DNA from 4 places in the Nonomuraea mesophila genome. Region 4 is predicted to be linked to each of the others. Evidence: riboswitches for the same ligand, from Rfam matches in the RefSeq annotation. Region 4 holds a riboswitch; each other region holds the start of a gene.

Region 1 (4,702 bases), on a different contig from region 4:
CGGCTACTGCGGCGAGGCGGCCGAGTACAAGATGCCCTGAGCCTCGCCCGGGGGTGCGGGCGGCGGCAGCACGGCCGGGTGCCGCCCGCGCGCCCTTGCCCGGCGCGTGGGCTTACTTGACGCCGCAGGTGGGAAGGCGGATGCACGGGGGCGCGATCGGCTGGGAGGCGTCATGGTCACTTCGCGAGGCGTCTTCAGGCGCAAACCCGTGGAGCAGATCGCCACAGAGCACGAGGGGGAGCTCGCCAGGACCCTGGGACTGTGGCAGCTGACCGCCATCGGCGTGGGCGGCATCATCGGCGCGGGCATCTTCGCGCTGGCAGGCGCGGTCGCCAACGAGACCGCGGGACCCGCCGTGCTGGTGTCGTTCCTCATCGCGGGCGTCGCCAGCGCCGCCGCCGCGCTGTCCTACGCCGAGTTCGCCGGAATGATCCCGAAGGCCGGGTCCGCCTACACCTACGGGTACGCCGTCCTGGGGGAGATCGTCGGCTGGTTCATCGGCTGGGACCTGCTGCTGGAGTACACCGCGATCGTCGCGGTCGTCGCCATCGGCATCTCCGGCTATTTCGGCTTCCTCGTCCAGAACCTGGGGTTCGCGCTGCCCGCGTGGATGCTCGGCGCGCCCGGCACCGGCGAGGGCCGCGTCGTGGACCTGTTCGCGGTGCTGCTGTGCCTGCTCATCGCCTTCCTGCTGAACCTCGGCATGCGCACCGCCGCCCGGTTCGAGACGTTCGTGGTGGCGCTGAAGGTCGCGGTCGTGCTGCTCGTCATCGTGGTCGGCTTCTTCCACATCAACACCGCCAACTACCACCCCTTCTTCCCGTACGGGATCGGCGGGGCCATCACCGGGGCCGCCACGGTGTTCTTCGCGGTGTTCGGCTACGACGCGATGAGCACGGCGGCCGAGGAGTCACGCGACGCGCAGCGGCACATGCCCAAGGCGATCATCTACTCGCTGATCATCGCCATGGTGCTGTACGTGCTGGCCACGCTCGTGCTGACCGGCATGCAGAACTACCGCGAGATCGACCCAGAGAGCGGCTTCTCCTCGGCGTTCGCCTCGGTCGGGCTGTCCGGGCTGGCGTCGTTGATCGCGGTGGGCGCCATCATCGGCATCCTCACGGTCATGTTCACGTTCATGCTCGGCGTCACCCGCGTGTGGTTCTCGATGAGCCGTGACGGGCTGCTGCCGCAGTGGTTCGCCAAACTGCACCCGGTACGGCGCGTGCCCACGCGCGTCACCTGGATCGTGGGCGCCGCGTCCGCCGTGATCGCCGGGTTCCTGCCCATCCAGGAGGCCGCCGAGCTGACGAACATCGGCATCCTGCTGGCGTTCGTCGTCGTGTGCCTGGCCGTGATCGTGCTCCGCTACCGGCAGCCCGGCCTGCACCGCGAGTTCCGCACGCCAGGGATGCCCGTCGTGCCGGCCATCGGGGTGCTCTTCTCGATCTGGCTGATCACCTTCCTGGACCCGGTGACGTGGCTGCGTTTCGCCGCCTGGTTCCTGCTCGGGCTGGTCATCTACTTCGTCTACAGCCGCCGGCACTCCGCCCTGGAACGGCGGCCGGCCGGGCCGGGCGAGCACTGACGGCCGCCGCTGTGCCGCGGATCACACCGCAAAGGTGTCACGCAGTGAAGGCCGCGGGAGTCATGGAAGCAACATGACCCTCACAGGCAAGGAACGATCATGTCGAGCACCCGTACCGATCTCCTGCGTGCCCTGCACAAACCCGGCGACCCGCTGATCCTGCCGAACGTGTGGGACGCGGGCAGCGCCACCGTCGTGGCCGAGGCAGGCTTCCCCGCCCTGGCGACGGCCAGCGCGTCCATCGCCGCCCTGCTGGGGCGCGGCGACCACCAGCAGGCGCCCGTCGACGAGATGCTCGACATGGCCGCCAGGATCATCAGGGCCGTGGACGTACCGGTGACCGTCGACGCCGAGGGCGGCTACGGCCTGCCGGCCGATGAGCTCGCCGAACGGCTCACCGCCATCGGCGCGGCCGGGTTCAACATCGAGGACACCGACTACCAGGGTGGGGGACTGGTCGACGCCGGCACGCAGGCCGCGCGCATCGCCGCGCTGCGGGAGGCGGGGCCCGACCTGGTGATCAACGCGCGGGTCGACGTGTTCCTGACCGGCTCGACCTCGGTCGAGGAGATCGCGGACCGCGGGCGCCGCTACCTGGAGGCCGGCGCCGACTGCGTCTTCCCCATCCTGGCCCCGTCGGAGGAGGTGGTGGGCGACCTGGTCAAGGCCGTCGCCGGGCCGGTCAACGTGTCCTGCATGCCCGGCATGGACCTGGGCAGGCTGGCCTCCCTCGGCGTCGCCCGCGTCTCGTTCGGCCCGCTGACGTACCTGGCCGCGCTGGATGCGCTCAAGGCCATGGCGGGACGCATCCGCGCGGGCCAGGACCCGTACGCGACCTGACCGGCGCGCGGAGGGCCGGCCCGCCCTCCGCGCGCCCGGTCAGCCGCGCCCGGTCAGCCGCGCTCGGTCAGCCGCGCTCGGTCAGCCGCGCTCGGTCAGCCGCGCTCGGTCAGCCGCGCTCGGTCAGCCGCGCTCGGTCAGGCGCGCTCGGTCAGGCGGAGGCGCGGCCCAGGGCCCGCAGCTCGTCGGGGGAGAGCGCCGAGACGTTCTGGTCGATGGGGGAGTCGGAGTACTGGTGGATGGTCCAGGACTTCCAGTCGGCCGGCGGTGTCACCGTCCCCTTCGGCTTGCTGTAGTGGGCCACCCACAGGGGGTACTCGGCCAGGCCCTTGCCGTAGGTGTCGGCGAAGTTCCAGCCGCTGTAGAACATCGGGGTGATGCCGGTCTCGGCCTTCACGTGCGCCAGCCACGCCTTGGCCCAGGCGTTGACCTCCTCGACGGACTTGCCGTCGGTGGTCTCCAGGTCCAGCACCAGCAGGTCGCCGGCCTGGGAGGGCTGCGCGTGCACCACCGACAGGAAGTGCTCGGCCTCGACGATGGGGTCGTTGCCGGGGTGTCCGTAGTGGTACGCACCGCGCACGATGCCCTTCTTGCCCAGCTCGCTCCAGTGCCGGGAGAAGGCGGCGTCACGGAAGTCGGTGCCCTCGGTGGCCTTGATGATGCCGAACTGCGCGGGGCTGGCCGCCCAGTCGTGCTGCGGCTGGTAGTTGGACACGTCCTGGCCGTAGGTGAGCGTCGGCTGCTCGGCCGCCTGGGCCGAGCCCGGCTCGACGGGGTCCGCGTACGCGGGTGCGCTCGCGCCCGAGAGCGCGGCGGTTCCGGCCAGCAGGGCGCCGGCGGCGGAAAGGCTGAGACGTCGCGTGAGTTCGCGCATGGGGGGATCGACTCCTTGCTTCCAAGTGCCTACCGGGTTAGCTGACGGGTTCGGACGTGGAAGTGCCCTACGCACGCGGCCGTCGGCCGGCGTGCGATTCACCCCGGAAAGGTGGGTCCCCGGTTCCGCGCTGTGCGGATTCGGCCTGTCAATGTCGCGGCAAAGGGCCGGGCGAACGATCACCGCTGACCTCTGCCGTAATCCCCAGAAAGGTATATACCACCCCATAAGCGCTGCAAGCGGTATAAATCCCCATGCAATGTGTTTTTTACCTGAGAAGGCCCTGGAACGCCGCGTGTGCAGGCGTTCCAGAGTTTTGGCAAAATTTTCCCGGCACCGTACGCAGGCCCCCTATGAAGCGGGCGTCGCAGGTCGGTGCCCGCGCCGCCGGGAAGCCGGCCTGGACGTTCACCGCTGCTCCGCCAGCCAGGCATCGAAAGTGGTCGGCGCGATGCGCGCACCCTCGCCGGGCATCAGCACGTCCCCCGCCATCGCCGGGCCGAAGACTCCCGACCACGTCGGCACGAGCCGCACCGTACGTCCCCGTGCCTGGTGCGTGCGCCGGGCCATGTCGACCAGGTCCTGCGGCTCGGGACCGGCGACGTCGGCGCACCGTCCACGCGGTTCGCCGGTCGCGATCTCGGCGAGCACGCCGGCCACGTCGGCGGGCGCGATCGGCTGCACGAGCAGCGGCGCGATCGTGGCGACGCCGCCCTGCTCCGTCCAGCTCGCCACCATTTCGGCGAAGTCGTGGAACTGCGTGACCGGCACGATCGTCCACGGCACCGGCCCGGCGGCCACGAGCCGCTCCTGCTCCCGCTTGCCGGCGTAGTGGGCGTTGCCCTCGACGCGGTGGATCCCGACGATCGACAGCAGGACGTGGTGGCGCACCCCGGCCCGCTCCTCGGCGGCCAGCAGGTTCCGCGTGGTGGCGCCGAAGAACGCCACCGTCTCCTCCGGGCCGGCCGGAGGCGCGTTCAGGGCGTCGATGACCGCTTCCACGCCGGTCAGGGCGTCGTCGAGACCTCTGACCGGCTCGCCGGTCGCCAGGTCCACGCCGAGCGAGCGGCTGATGCGCACGACCTCGTGTCCGTCGCGTTCGAGAGTGGCGGCGGTGAGTGCCCCGATGTTCCCGGTCGCGCCGGCGACTGCGATCCGCATGGTGATCCCCTTAATTATGGACTAAAGGGATCCATAATAACTTCGATAGACTCGTGGCGTGAAGCTGCCTGTGAGTACCGAGTGGGTCCTGCACTGCGCGACCACGCTGGCCCAGCTCCAGCCCGGAGACAGCGCGTCGGCGGCGCAGCTCGCGCTCCACTTCGACCTGCCGGCGGCCTACCTCACCAAGCAGCTCAAGGAACTGGTCAAGGCCGGGCTCCTGGTCGCGTCCACCGGCC
Region 2 (4,702 bases), on a different contig from region 4:
AAGACGGAGACGTCGCTCACGCGCAGCCGCAGCGCGGCCGCCAGGCCGAGCGCGGAGCGCGGCACGGTGGGCCTGGCGCGGGCCCGCAGCAGCGGCCGCCGTGGCCCGGCGGCCAGCAGTTCCAGCAGCCGCAGCGTGGCCAGCCCGTCGTCGACGATGACGATGCGTCCCGAGGTGAGCCCGGTGCCGGAGGTGAGCCAGCGCAGCTGGACCTTGCCGGAGAAGGCGTCGCCGACGGCGTGCACGCGCCTCGGCATGGCCTCGCGCGGTTCCGCGAGTTCTAGCCCGTCGGGCAGCCCGAGCGCGCGCAGCTCCCGGCGGGTCGCCTTCAGCGGGCGAAGCCCCGCCCGCGGCACGACGGCCGTGGCGGGCCCGAGGAGCCCGGCGTGGTGGGCCTCGACGGCGCACAGCATCTGGAGCGGGGACTCCACCCAGGCCGACGCCTGTTCGACCACTCCAGTCCTCCCAGCCGGGTGAGGGCACGTTCACGACCGCTTCAAGCTAGCCCGGCCGCCTTAAGCGGCCAGAAACGGTACGTGAACAATGGGACCCATGAACTCGCTCATGCTCAACACCGACGGCGTCCAGATCCCGCAACTCGGCTTCGGCGTCTGGCAGGTGCCCGCCGACGAGGCCGAGCAGGTGGTGGCGACGGCGCTGCGGGCCGGTTACCGGCACATCGACACCGCCGCCGCCTACGGGAACGAGGAGGGCGTGGGGCGTGCCGTGCGCGCGTCCGGCCTGCGCCGCGAGAAGGTGTTCGTCACCACCAAGCTGGCCAACGCCGACCACGCCCGCGCGGAGCAGGCCTTCGACGAGAGCCTGGCCCGGCTGGGTCTCGATCACGTCGATCTCTATCTCATCCACTGGCCGGTGCCGAAGCAGGACAAGTACGTCCAGGCGTGGAAGGCGATCGAGAAGATCTACCGTGACGGACGGGCCAAGGCCATCGGTGTGTCCAATTTCACGGTCGGCACGCTCACCCGGCTGATGAACGAGACCGACATCGTGCCCTCCATCAACCAGATCGAGCTCCACCCCTACTTCCAGCAGCGGGAGATGCGGGCCTTTCACGAGGCCAACGGCATCCTCACGGAGGCGTGGAGCCCGCTCGGCCAGGGCAAGGGGCTGCTGGACGATCCGGCGCTGGCGGTGCTGGCGGACAAGCACGGCAAGACGCCCGCGCAGATCGTGCTCCGCTGGCACCTGCAGCTCGGCAACGTCGTCATCCCCAAGTCGGTGACGCCGTCGCGGATCGCCGAGAACATCGATGTGTTCGACTTCATCCTCGACCCGGAGAGCATGGCCACCGTCGGCGCCCTGAACAGGGGCCTTCGCTTCGGGGGAGACCCGGACACGTTCAACGTGATCTGATGCGTCTAGCATCGTCGGCGTGCGCGATTTCACATGGGGCATAGCGGCGACGGGCGTCATCGCACGGACCGTCGGGGCGGCGATCGTGGCGGAACCCGGGATGCGGGTGGGCGCCGTCGGCTCCAGGAATCCGGAACGGGCGCGGGCCCTCGCGGCCGCGCTGGGCGCGGAGTCGGCCTACGGCTCCTATGAGCGCCTGTGCGCCGACCCGGCGATCGACGCGATCTACGTGGCGACGCCGCACACCGAGCACCTGCGGGTCACGCAGGCCGCCATCGCCGCGGGCAAGTCCGTCTTGTGCGAGAAGCCGCTGGCCGCGACCGTGGACGACGCCGAGAAGATGGTACGCATGGCGCGTGAGGCCGGCGTGTTCCTCATGGAAGCCATGTGGATGCGGTTCAACCCGCTGATCAGGCTCATCGCCGGCGACGCGCGCTTCGGCGAGATCCGGTCCGTGCAGGCCAGTTTCGGCTTCGCCATGCCGTACGACCCGGTGCACCGGCTGTGGGCCCCCGAGCTGGGCGGCGGCGCGCTGCTCGACCTGGGCGTCTACCCGTTCGGCCTGGCCCAGCTGCTTCTCGGCATGCCCACGGGCCTGCGCGTCACGGGCTCGCTGGCGCCGAACGGAGTTGACGCGGAGGCGGCCGGGATGTTGCTCTACCCCGGCGGCGCAAGGGCTTTCGTGGAAACCTCCTTGCTGGGGAATTACCCGAACCAGGCCTGTGTTGTAGGTACTCAGATGCGGGCGGACATCCATGCGCCGTTCTGGGCGCCCGAGCGGATCGTCCTCACCGGGCCCTCCATGGAGCCGGAGGAGCATGTGCTCGATCCGGCCGACAACGGATACGCCGGTGAGCTCCGCGAGGTCCGCGCCGCCACGGCCGAGGGCAGGATCGAATCCTCGATCATGCCTCTTGACGAATCCCTTGCCATGCTTGGGCTTCTGGCCGACGCTCGCAGGCAACTCGCCTAGCTGGGCTTTATGCAGTTGTAATCCTCTTGCCTCATGTATTACCTTGTGGGGCATCTCAAGGCATACGTCCGGTTTGTCCGGCTATGTCTGACCATCGCACGAGATCACAGGATCGTCCTGTGACCGCTGAATCCGCATCACGCGGAACCGGGGACCCACGTCCTTTGGGGTGAATCGGCACCTTGGTGCCGTAGGGCAGCTTCCACGCCCGAACCCGTCAGCTAACCCGGTAAGCGGCATGGAAGCAAGGAGTTATCCCCTCGATGGCCACGTTCCGACTTACCGCTGTCCCGAAGCGCACCATCGCCCGCGCCGCACTCGGCGCCGCCGTCCTCACCTCGGCCTTCGGCGTGAACGTCGTCGCCGCCAACGCCGACACCCCTCCCGGTGACAGGCCCGCCGCCGTCTCGCCGGTGACCGAGTCCGAGAAGCGCGCCGCCAAGGAGACCAAGGTCAACGTGACCGCCTCCCAGGTGCTGGACTTCGCCAAGTCCCAGGTCGGCGTCTCCGAGAACGCCGCCGGTGGCGGCACCCCGTACCAGAAGTGGTACGCCAACTCGCAGCGCGCCTCCGAGACCATCGCCCGTGACGGGGGCAACCGGGCCGCGTACCTGAACGCCGCCTGGTGCGCGATGTTCGTCTCCTGGGTCGGTGAGCAGACCGGTGCCCGCCCGCAGGTCGGCTGGGACGCCTACACCGTCGCCCACGCCAAGTGGTTCGCCGCCAACGACCGCTTCGGCACCGAGGCCAGGCCCGGCGCCGTGGTGTTCTTCTCCTGGGACGGCAGCAAGGACATCAGCGACATCCAGCACGTCGGCTTCGTCGTGAAGGACAACGGCGACGGCACCATCTCCACGATCGAAGGCAACACCGGCAACGGCAAGGTCGAGGAGCGTACCCGTCCGACCTCCCAGGTCGTCGGCTACGGATACCCCGAGTACGCCGCCTGACCCCCCGGTCCCCCCGCGTACGAGCGCGCGTCCCGCATGGGACGCGCGCTCTCGCGCGTCCGGACAGCCCTCGCCACCCGTCTCAGCCCTCGCCGCCCGCCGCGGCCCGCTGAACGGCGTGCAGCCCGGCATAGCGGCCGTCAAGGGCCATGAGCTCGTCGTGGCCGCCCTGCTCGGCGATGCGCCCGTCCTCCAGCACCACGATGAGGTCGGCCATGCGCACCGTCGGGAAACGGTGGGTGATCAGGAGGGTGATGGCCGCACGGTGGCGGCGGGCGGCCTGCGCGTACCGGGCGAAGAGCGCGCTCTCGGCGGGCGCGTCCAGGGAGGCGGTCGGCTCGTCCAGCACGAGCAGCAGCGGCTCCTCCCGCATCGAGGCGCGCGCCAGCGCCAGCCTCTGCCACTGCCCGCCGGACAGCTTCACCCCACCCGCGAAGCTGTCACCCAGCTCGGTGTCCAGGCCGTCCGGCAGCCCGGCCACCACGTCCGTGGCGCCGGCCCGCTCCAGCGCCCGGTCCACGGCTGCGCGGTCGCTCATGCGGGGCAGGTCGCCGATGCCGACGGTCTCCGCGGCGGTGAGCTCGAACGGCACCCAATCCTGGAACACGGCGCTGATCCGGCGCCGCCAGCGCCCCGCGGGCACGTCGCGGAGCGGGACGCCGTCCAGCAGGATTTCGCCGCCCGTGGGCTGATACAGGCCGCACAGCAGCTTGGCCAGCGTGGTCTTGCCCGAGCCCGGCGATCCGACCAGCGCGACGGTCGCGCCGGCGGGCAGGCGGAGGTCGATCCCGTGCAGCACGGGTCTCGTGGTGCCGGGGTAGGTGAACGACACGTCCCGCAGCGTGATGCCGTACGTGAGGCTCCCGGGCGGTTCGGCCCTTCCGGGCTTCGCCGCGGGTGGCGTACGGGTCCTGGCGTAGGCGCGCAGCCAGGCCAGCCGCCCGGCGGCGCGCAGGCCGGCGGCCACCGACCCCACGTGGAAGGCCAGCCGTGAGGCCTGGGTGACGAACTGCACCCCGACGGTGGCCACCAGGACCACGTCGCCGGCCGTGGCCTGCCCCCGGGCGGCCAGCCACGCCGCGCAGCCGAGCGCCGCCACGTACCCGGCGAGGAACGTGCCGGACCCGGCGAACGTGAGCAGCGCGGCGCGGACCCTGGCCCGCGACAACCCCGCCGACACCTCCTCCCACCGCTGCGCCGCCATCGCCTCCAGGGCGGGCGCGGCGCGGCTGAGCCGTACCTCCTTGGCCGTTCCCGGCGTGGTGACGGACTGCGACAGGTGCTCCTCCAGCCTGGCCGTCTCGGCGGTGCGCTCGACGGCCGCGTCGACGTGGCGGGCCGCACGGCCGCGTACCAGCAGCGACGGCAGCACGGCCCCGCCCAGCAGCAGCGTGAGCAGCGGATG
Region 3 (4,702 bases), on a different contig from region 4:
CATGCCGTTGGCGCGTATTCGGCAAGTGTGCGACCTGCCGGGACCCGCGGCGGCCGAAGAGATCGCCGCCTACTGGCAGCAGGTGCTGACCGAGACCGCCGCCCGCGGCGAGCTGGCCACTTTCCTCGTCGACTATCTGTCGGGGAGAGGAAGCACAGTGGAAGAGACCCTGCTCGGGATCCGTTACGCCGCCTGCTCGGAGTCCGGACCGGTGCGTACGAGTAACGAGGACACCGCCTACGCCGGACCCGGGATGCTGGCGGTGGCGGACGGGGATCGCTGCTCGGGCGGCGGAGACCTGGCCAGTGCGGCGGCCATCGATGCGTTCAAACCGTTGCAGACCCTGGCCGTGCCGGCCGAGGACCTGCTCGGCGCGCTCGCCGACGCGGTCGGCGAAGCCGAGCGGGCCATCGGGGAAATCGCCGCGTCGACGGAGTCGGGTGAGGTGGCCACCACGCTCACGGCGTTGCTGTGGTCGGGATCACAGCTGGCGCTGGTGCACATCGGTGATACCCGGGCCTACCTGGTACGCGACGGTGAGCTGCACAGGATCACCCACGATCACACCTACGTGCAGGCGCTGGTCGACGAGGGCCGGCTGGCCTCGGAGGAAGCGGCCTCGCATCCGCAACGCTCGCTGCTCACACGAGCGCTGACCGGCACGCGCGGAGCCCAGCCGGAACTGTCGCTGCACAGGGCCGTGGCCGGTGATCGGTATCTGCTGTGTTCCGATGGGCTGTCCACCGTCGTTCCGGACGAGCAGGTACGCGAGGTTCTGACCGGGGCGGCCGGCCCTCAGCAGGCGCTGGACGGCCTGATCGCGCTGGCGTACGCCGCCGGCGCGCCCGACAACATCGCCGGCGTCGTCGCCGACGTGGTGAATCTCCAGACACCGGCCGCACCCGAAGCCGGGGGCAACGGGCGGTGAGCACGGCACGATCATTCGGCGTCCACACGATGGATCGCCGTCCCCTGGCCATCGCGGCCTACCGGCGGCTGTGGGTGGCATCGGCTGTCTGCGCGGTGGGCGGTTCGTTCAGCGTGATCGCGGTACCGGCCCAACTGTTCACGGTGACCGGCTCTTCGGCGGCCGTGGGCGTAGCGGGCGCGGTGTCGTTCGTGGCGCTGGTCGGGGCGGCGCTTTGGGTCGGGGCCCTCGCCGACGTCGTGGACCGGCGAAAGGTGTTGCTCGCGGCGCACAGCGGTCTGGCGTTGACGTACGCAGCCTTGTGGATCCACGCCGCACTGGGCGGACGCTCCGTTGCCATCCTGATGACGCTGGTCGCCTGCCAAGGGCTGGCCTTTGCGGCGATCATGACCACGATGGGTGCCACGGTGCCCCGCCTTGTCCCGATCGAGCTGCTGCCGGCGGCCAACGGCCTCAGCTCCTTGACCCGTTACGCCGGGTCGATCCTGGGCCCTGTCCTGGCAGGTGTGTTGATACCGCTCGTCGGGCTCGACACGCTGTACCTGTTCGACGCCGTCGCGCTGCTGGCCATCGTGTGGGCCGTCGTCAAGCTGCCACCGCTGCCACCGCACCCGGGCAGTCCATCGGCCGATCCGGATGCCCGCAGCCGCGGGCGCCGGCCCGTGATCGGCCAAGTGCTGGCCAGTTTCCGGTACTTGGCGGCCAGCCGGCTGCTGGTGGCCGTACTGGCGGTGGACCTCGCGGCGATGGTCTTCGGGATGCCGACAGCCCTGTTCCCGGAGCTCGCCCAGCACAGCTACGGCGGACCCGCGGCAGGTGGCCTGGAACTCGGCCTGCTGTACGCCGCCTATCCAGCAGGAGTCGTCACGGCGGCCTTGTGGTCCGGCACGTTCACCCGCGCCCGGCGTCACGGTGCGCTCATGGCGGCGGCCGCGGCGGCGTGGGGGATCACCGTGGTGGCGTTCGGATCGGCTGCGCATCTGTGGATCGCGCTGACGGCGCTCGTCCTCGGCGGTGCGGTCAACTTCGTGCTGAGCACGTTTCGCAATGCCATCACCCAAGCACACACCCACGACGCCATACGCGGCAGGATCCAGGGCTTGCTCACCGTCGTCCTCTTCGGAGGCCCGCACATCGCGAACCTGCTGCACGGGGCCGCCGCATCGATTCTCGATCCGCGGATGGTGATCTGCGCCGGCGGGCTGCTCACGACCGTGACCGTGGCGGGGATCGCCTGGGCGACGCCAGAACTGCGGAACTACGCGCCTCAACAGATGCCGTCTCCCGGGTAGGAGGCGGATCTGCGTGTCGGCACAGTGTCAGGTCCGGTTACGCGCCTGGCCCGCAGCGTTGCCATAGCGGGCTGGTCGACCGCCGCAGATCGTCGCCCACCGACCGACGGTTCCCGGCGCAAGCCCGAGCAGCCGGCTTCTTGCTACGACGGCGCAGGCGAAGCAGCGGGAGCACAGGGTTCTCCCTTGTCAGTTCATGGAGATGTGCACGTGGTCGTAGTGGTTCTCCGTGATGCTGCCACGGTCGGACATCGTGCTCCAGCCCGATCCGTGGTTGATGCGCTGCTTCCAGATGACGTACTTGACGCCCAGCTTGCTCTTGTTCTTGATGGCCCATTCCGCGATGCGGTCGCCCAGGGCGGCGTTGGCGGCGGAGGGCATCGAGCCGCCCGTGCTCATCATGAAGTCGCAGGCCCGGCCCAGCGGGTGTTCGCCGCTTGAGCCGCCGCGGAAGCAGCCGACGGTGAAGGGCAGCGCGAAGTTCTTGCCGATCTGCTCCTTCATCAACCGCGTGCGCGGGGTGATGTTGTCGGAGCCGGACGGCAGTTCGGGCGCCCAGCCGCCGTCCGACCTGCGGTTCGTGCCGAACGGCACCAGGTCCTGCAGCTTCTTCTCGATGTCGTCGATGACGTCCTCGGCCTTCTCGCGCCGGCCGGCCACCTCGGCGGCGTCCTTGCGGATCTTGCCGGCGAGCTCGGCGGCCTCCAGGGCGGCCTTCTTCTTCTGGTCGCGTGCCTTGGCCACGCCCTGCACGAACGCCTGCTGCTCGGCGGTGACCTGGTTGAGCACGGCCGCGCCGCCGCTGTTCTCGGGCAGCATGAACGCGGGAACGCCGGAGTTGCCATTCTGGTAGCGCAGCCGGGCGATCTCGGCGACCCGCTTCTCGGCCGTCGTGAGCGCCTCCTCGGCGGTGGCCAGCCGGGCCTTGGCCGCCTTGGCCGACTTCTGTGCCTTGGCCAGCTCGACCCGCTTGAGGTTGTACGCCTCGATCAGCTTGTCGACCTTGTTGTTGAGCTGCTTGAGCTGGGCCCGTAGCTCCGACTCCTTGGGCTTGGCCGTTGCGGACGCCGGGGCCGCCGAGACGGCGACGGCGGCGGCGGCGATGAGACCGATGGCAAGACTCGCGGGGGACGAAGCCGCCACGTAGGTGTTCCTCTCCCTCTGCCGGCCGGGTTAGCTGACGGGTTCGGGTAAGGGAGCTGCGTTTCCCTACCACCGAAGTGGATTCACCCCAGGTGCGATGGGTCCCCGGCTCCTGGGCAACTCGCCCAGGATTAGGCGGTGCAACGGCTGTTACGGCCGGTGCATAACGGGATATTAGTGGTAGATCACGAGTCATGCGACCTTAAGTAGAAATCTATTCTTGATCGATCCGTGACCGGAGCATACAGGCCGCCTCCTCCGGCATCACGTCGTTGACGAACGCGCCCATCGCGGACTCCGAGCCCGCCAGATACTTGAGCTTGTTCGGCGCCCGCCGGATGCTGAAAAGCTCCAGATGCAGGTACGCGAGCTCGCGGTCCCGCCGCACCGGAGCCTGGTGCCAGGCCGAGATGTACGGCATCACGCCGCCGAACAACCCGTCGAAGGCCCGCAGCACCGAGGTGTAGAGCGGGGCGAACGCCGCACGTTCCTCCTCCGTGAGCGCCGCCAGGTCGGGCACCTGCCGGTGCGGATAGACGTGCACCTCGAACGGCCAGCGCGCGGCCGCCGGCACGAACGCCGTCCACAGCTCGTTACCGGCCACCACCCGCGTCCCGGCGGCCCGCTCGGCGGCCAGCACGTCGGCGAACAGGTTGCCCGGGCCCTGATGGCGGGCCGCCGCACCGAGCTGGAGCTTCGTCCTGGGCGTGACGTACGGGTAGGCGTAGATCTGGCCGTGCGGGTGCGCCAGCGTGATACCGATCTCCTCACCCCGGTTCTCGAAGCAGAACACCTGCTCCACGCCCTCGATCGCGGACAACTCGGCCGTACGGTCGGCCCAGGCCTCCATGACGAGCCGTACCTGTGCGTCGGAGAGCTTGGAGAAGGAGGACGAGTGGTCGGAGGTGAAGCACACCACCTCGCAGCGCCCCACCCCCGGACGAACCTCGCTCAACCCGCCAACATCGTCATAAGTCCCGAAATTTGTGGAGAAGGATGGGAAGCGGTTCTCGAACACCACCACGTCATAGTCGTAGGCCGGGATCTCCGTCGACCGCGCGTCCGACGACGGGCACAACGGGCACTCGGCGGACGTGCCCGTCGGCAGGAACGTCCGCGTCTGCCGGTGCCCGGCCATCGCGATCCACTCCTCGGTCAGCGGGTCGTAGCGCAGCTCGGAGGCCACCGGCCGGGGCTCCAGCGGCCGACGGTCGATCGCGCTGCGATCGGCGTCGTCGCGCTGGTCGAAGTAGACCAGCTCCCGGCCGTCGGCCAGGTGGGTGATGGTGCGCTTCAATGCGTGCCCTCCGCGATGATCAGTTCTCCGGCCCGCTCGGCC
Region 4 (4,702 bases):
ACAGTGGAGTGGCCGTTACGGTCAGGTACGCGGCAGCCGTACCCTTGTCTGAAAGGGCATGTCACGAAGGGACAAGTGGGATGAGTTCAGCGGGTGAAGGCCTGTCTCGCCCGCTTCCCGAGCAGGTGCGGCTGAATGTCGTCGACTTGGCGTCTCAAGTTCTCGGCACGCTGCCCGCTGCCAGCATTCCGCCGCCGCTTCGTGGCATCGCCAAGTTCGACCCCCGCAAGCGGGCCAAGCTGGCCGGCGCGCCCATCGCGGCGCAGCTGGAGAACGACAAGAAGTTCCGCGAGCTGGTCGCCGAGTCGGTGACCGCGGGCTGGCCAGAGCTGGTCGCCTCGCTCGCCGAGGGCAACGTGCCGCCCGCCGCCGACCCCGTGCTCGTGGCCGCGGCCGCCTATCTCACGCGCCCGCCCGGCTGGGCGGAGATGATCGAGACCGCCCGCGCCGACCTGGAGCAGTCGCTGGCGGCCGCCGAGGGCTCCGAGCGCGAGGAGGTCGTCACCCGGCTGCGCGAGCAGCTCGCCGCGCAGAAGAGCGCGGCCAAGGAAGAGACCGACCGCCTGCGCGGGCAGGTCAAGGCCGCCCGCGCCGAGAACTCCGATCTGCGCCGCAGGCTCCACGACGCCCGCGAGCGGGCCAAGGCCGCGGTGCGGCGGGCCGAGGAGATGGAGCGGGCCGCAGAGGATGCGCGCACGGCCGCCTCGGCCGCGGGCAGCGCCGGCGAGTCCGAGCTGCGGCGGCTGCGCGAGCGGCTGACCGACGTGGAGAAGCAGCTCGAAGCCTCGCGCCGGGCCGCGCGTGAGGGCAGGAGCATCGAGGACTCTCGCATCAGGGTGCTGCTCGACGCGCTGCAGGACGCCTCCGCCGGGCTGCGCAGGGAGCTGGCCCTGCCCACCACGATCAGCCGGCCGGCCGACTCGGTCGCCGCGGTCACCGGAGAGCGGCCGGGCGTGCGCGTGCCCGCGCGTGCGCTCGCCGACGACGATCCGCAGCTCCTCGACCAGCTGCTCGCGCTGCCGCAGGTCCATCTGATCATCGACGGCTACAACGTCACCAAGACCGGCTACGGCACGCTCACCCTCGCCGACCAGCGCAACCGGCTGATGACCGGGCTGGGCGGGCTGGTGGCGCAGACCAGGGTCGAGGTGACCGCGGTGTTCGACGGGGCCGAGCTCAACGCCCCCGTGCAGGTCGTGGCGCCGCGCGGGGTGCGGGTGCTGTTCAGCGCGCCGGGGGAGATCGCCGACGACCTGATCCGCCAGCTCGTACGCGCCGAGCCGCCCGGCCGTGCCATCGCCGTCGTCTCGTCGGACCGGGAGGTGGCCGAGTCCGTCAGGCGGATGGGAGCCAGACCCGTTCCTTCTGGCTTGCTGCTGCGCCGCCTGGGCCGGGCTTAAGTTACGAATTGGTATGTTCGGGTGAGACCCCACCCGCCACTTCTGTACTATTTCGCCCCAGTAATGATCCCTGGGAGGCGACGCAGTGAGGTTTGGCCGGGTGCCGGTGGCCGTGGGTCTCGCGTTCGGGCTGGTGGTGTCCCCCATGGGCGCCGCGCTCGCTGATCCGAAGCCCACCATCGGGCAGGCCAAGGCCAAGCTCGACAAGCTCAACGACAAGGCCGACAAGGTCGTCGACCGTTACAACGCGGCGACCGAGCGCTACAAGAAGGCCAAGGGCTCCTACACCAAGCTGAATAAGAGCTACAAGCGCAAGCTCCGGACGGTCGCCGACCTGCGCGTCGAGATCGCCGACATGGCCGCCAGCGTCTACCGGGTCGGCGAGTACGCCACCTCCCTCCCCGGGCTGGTCGGCTCCGAGAACCCGCAGGGACGGCTGGCCGGGATGGCGCTGGCCGGGCAGATGGCCAAGGAGCGCTCGGAGAAGCTGGCCGCGTTCGACCGGGAGAACCGCGGGCTGAAGAAGCAACGCGACAAGGCGCAGGACGCGCTGCGCTCCGCCGACGAGGTGCGCGGCCAGGTCGAGAAGGAGCGCAAGGAGATCCTCGGCCTCATCGCCAAGCAGAAGAAGCTGCTGAAGAAGCTGGGCGCCTACCGGACCGGTGACCCGAACAGCACCGGCATCGAGTACACCGGATCCGCCTCCGGGAACGCCGCGGCGGTGCTGCGGTTCGCGTTCGCGCAGGTCGGCAAGCCGTACGTGTTCGGCGGGACCGGGCCAGGCGGCTACGACTGCTCGGGGCTCACCCAGGCCGCCTGGCGGGCGGCGGGCGTGTCGCTGCCGAGGACGACGTGGTCGCAGTGGTCGTGGGGCGCCAGCCGCAGGGTGTCGCTGAACGCCCTCCAGCCCGGGGACCTCATCTTCAGCGAGGGCCTGGGGCACGTCAGCATCTATGCGGGCAACGGCAAGATCGTCCATGCGCCGCAGACGGGCGACGTGGTCAAGGTGGTCAGCCTCTCCGCCTACGGCCGCAGCCTCGTGGGCGCCGTCCGCCCGTAACCCTCCTACGACGCGGCATCGTTGCCACCGTGAAGTCGCCCTGCGGGCGGCTCGCGGCCGTGTTCCGCCACGTTCCGCCATCAGCTGATCACCGCGGGTCTCGCGCGCAGGACGCGAAGAGTGTGACAAAAGCGACATATGACCCTTGACAGACGGGCGTGGCCAGAAGTGTGAGTAGGGTCACTTTTTGGTAACGGCGCCCCTGTTTCAGCAGGGGTTCCGGATTTTACTGACACCTTTTTGGATCTTTACCGGCTGACTGCGCTTTTGCCGATCCTTGACCGTACGACGTAGCTTCTGGCGTCGTCGCGGTGCACAAGCCATGGCGCCGCGGCCCCGCATCGGTCCCTCCCGATGTGAAGACAGATAAAGATCCGCTGGTCATCGCCGCGATATCCCCATGGCACACCTGTCTGACCGGGGCGATGGCCTGCCGAATCCGTGCAGCCAGGAGGCACGGAACCGGGGACCCAGCGATCCCAGTTCCCCAGGGATCAGGGGTGAATCGGCGCGCCCATCGCGCCGTAGGGCGACTTCCAGGCCCGAATCCGACAGCTAACCCGGTAGGCGTTCGTGGAAGACCCAAGGAGAAATCCTGTCTACCTCCCTGCATAACCCCCGTCTGTCCCGCCTTGCCCTGCGTGGCGCAGCGCTCACGATGACCGTGACGGCCGGAGGTCTGGTCCTCCATGCCCCGGCGGCCCTGGCGGCGACGACGAGCGACACGGCCGGCGTCTCCTCGGTGAGGGCGGCCACGGCCGCCACCACCGCGAAGTCGGCCAAGGCCGCTCGGAAGCGAGCAGCCAAGATCGCTCGGCAGAAGGTGAAGGCCGGCAAGGCCCTCGCCGTGGCCAAGAACCAGATCGGTGACCCGTACCGTTACGGCGCCACAGGACCTGGTTCGTTTGACTGCTCCGGCCTCGTCCAGTTCGCCTGGAAGAAGGCCGGGGTGAAGCTCCCGCGCGTGGCGAGCAGCCAGTTCGCCCGCATCAGGAACAAGGTCTCCTGGAAGAACCTCAAGCCAGGCGACCTCATGTTCTTCAACGGGCTCGGCCACGTGGGCATGTACGTCGGCAAGGGCAAAATGATCCATTCGCCGCGGACAGGCGAACGGGTGCGCATCGACAAGCTGGGCGGATGGCGCAAGTCGTCGTTCGTCGGCGCGGTCCGTCCCGGCCTGTGACGAAGCCCCGCCCGGGGCCTTGAGGATCCACTCAGGACCCTGGGCGGGCTCCCGTCCCCCACCGCTCGCCGTCACTGATCCCGGCATCGTCCGCCCGCACTGCTCGCGTCACCGTTCCCGGCACCGTTCTTCGCGCCGGCGTACGCGCCGGCCCCCGCTACGATCGGCAGCGTGTCCCCGCAGGTGAGCCGACGAGCCGCGCTGACCGCGGTCCTCCTCCTCGGCCTCGCCGCCGACGCTCCCGCTCCCGGACCGCCGGCCCTCCCCGCGCGGGACCGCGACCTGTGGCCGGACGGCCAGGCCGTCGCCCGCGGAGCACGTTCCCTCGTCACCGGCCACCACGCCGCGCCCGGCACGCTCGACGAGCTCGCCCGCCGCGCCGACTCGGCGGCGCTGCGGGTCACGGCCGTGCTCGGCCGCCCCGTACGGCCCGTGGTCATCGTCCCCGACACCGCGCAGGACGCCGCCAGGCTGGCCGGCTCCGGGCCTCTCGACGGGCTGGCGGCGGTGGCCGACGACGGCAGGGTGATCGTCGTCCCCGAGTCGTTCGGCAGGCTCACGTCCCTCGGCAAGGACGTCGTCCTCACCCACGAGCTGACCCACGTCGCCGCGGGCACCGGCGGGCTGCCCGTCTGGCTCTACGAGGGCTTCGCCGACTACGTGGCCTACCGGGACGCCGGGCTGCCCGTGCGCACGGCCGCCGCCGAACTGGCCGCCGAGGTGCGGGCCGGGCGCGTGCCGGCCGCCCTGCCGGGGCCGGAGGCGTTCGCCGTGGGCGGGCCCGGACCTGGACGGCTCGCGCTGGCGTACCAGGAGGCCTGGCTGGCGTGTCGCTTCCTTTCCGGCCGTTTCGGTGAGAGGAGCCTGGTGAGGCTCTACCGTGATGCGCAGGTGGCCGGCGTCCGCGCGGCGCTCGCCGCGCTCGGGCTCTCCGTGTCCACGCTGACGGCGCGGTGGCGCGTGTACGTGCGGGAGCAGCTCACGTGAAGGGGAGGAACATGAGCGGACGTCAGGACGCGGACGGCCCATCGGAGGAGACCGAGGCGCGCGGGGAGCCGG

Evidence for each region. Region 4 has a riboswitch for cyclic di-AMP ahead of E1295_RS41365 (C40 family peptidase). Riboswitches for the same ligand answer to the same signal wherever they lie in the genome.
Region 1: it holds a riboswitch for cyclic di-AMP, as region 4 does, so the genes downstream of both, E1295_RS45570 (glycoside hydrolase family 25 protein) here and E1295_RS41365 (C40 family peptidase) in region 4, are expected to answer to the same signal.
Region 2: it holds a riboswitch for cyclic di-AMP, as region 4 does, so the genes downstream of both, E1295_RS23805 (CHAP domain-containing protein) here and E1295_RS41365 (C40 family peptidase) in region 4, are expected to answer to the same signal.
Region 3: it holds a riboswitch for cyclic di-AMP, as region 4 does, so the genes downstream of both, E1295_RS19625 (coiled-coil domain-containing protein) here and E1295_RS41365 (C40 family peptidase) in region 4, are expected to answer to the same signal.

The regions. Positions count from the first base shown of each region.
Region 1 covers NZ_SMLD01000262.1:2,163-6,864, reverse strand. Annotated here, with positions in the region: gene E1295_RS45585 (hypothetical protein) at 1-40, shown strand, start outside; gene E1295_RS45580 (amino acid permease) at 173-1,588, shown strand; gene E1295_RS45575 (isocitrate lyase/PEP mutase family protein) at 1,688-2,428, shown strand; gene E1295_RS45570 (glycoside hydrolase family 25 protein) at 2,580-3,302, opposite strand; cyclic di-AMP (ydaO/yuaA leader) riboswitch at 3,314-3,458, opposite strand; gene E1295_RS45565 (SDR family oxidoreductase) at 3,711-4,463, opposite strand; gene E1295_RS45560 (RrF2 family transcriptional regulator) at 4,522-4,702, shown strand, end outside.
Region 2 covers NZ_SMLD01000064.1:41,001-45,702, forward strand. Annotated here, with positions in the region: gene E1295_RS23790 (hypothetical protein) at 1-455, opposite strand, end outside; gene E1295_RS23795 (aldo/keto reductase) at 553-1,374, shown strand; gene E1295_RS23800 (Gfo/Idh/MocA family protein) at 1,394-2,347, shown strand; cyclic di-AMP (ydaO/yuaA leader) riboswitch at 2,462-2,598, shown strand; gene E1295_RS23805 (CHAP domain-containing protein) at 2,611-3,297, shown strand; gene E1295_RS23810 (ABC transporter ATP-binding protein) at 3,380-4,702, opposite strand, start outside.
Region 3 covers NZ_SMLD01000048.1:14,049-18,750, reverse strand. Annotated here, with positions in the region: gene E1295_RS19635 (MerR family transcriptional regulator) at 1-928, shown strand, start outside; gene E1295_RS19630 (MFS transporter) at 958-2,220, shown strand; gene E1295_RS19625 (coiled-coil domain-containing protein) at 2,410-3,363, opposite strand; cyclic di-AMP (ydaO/yuaA leader) riboswitch at 3,369-3,511, opposite strand; gene galT (galactose-1-phosphate uridylyltransferase) at 3,578-4,660, opposite strand; gene E1295_RS19615 (DeoR/GlpR family DNA-binding transcription regulator) at 4,657-4,702, opposite strand, start outside.
Region 4 covers NZ_SMLD01000193.1:80-4,781, reverse strand. Annotated here, with positions in the region: gene E1295_RS41375 (NYN domain-containing protein) at 147-1,400, shown strand; gene E1295_RS41370 (C40 family peptidase) at 1,501-2,460, shown strand; cyclic di-AMP (ydaO/yuaA leader) riboswitch at 2,882-3,045, shown strand; gene E1295_RS41365 (C40 family peptidase) at 3,119-3,643, shown strand; gene E1295_RS41360 (hypothetical protein) at 3,815-4,630, shown strand.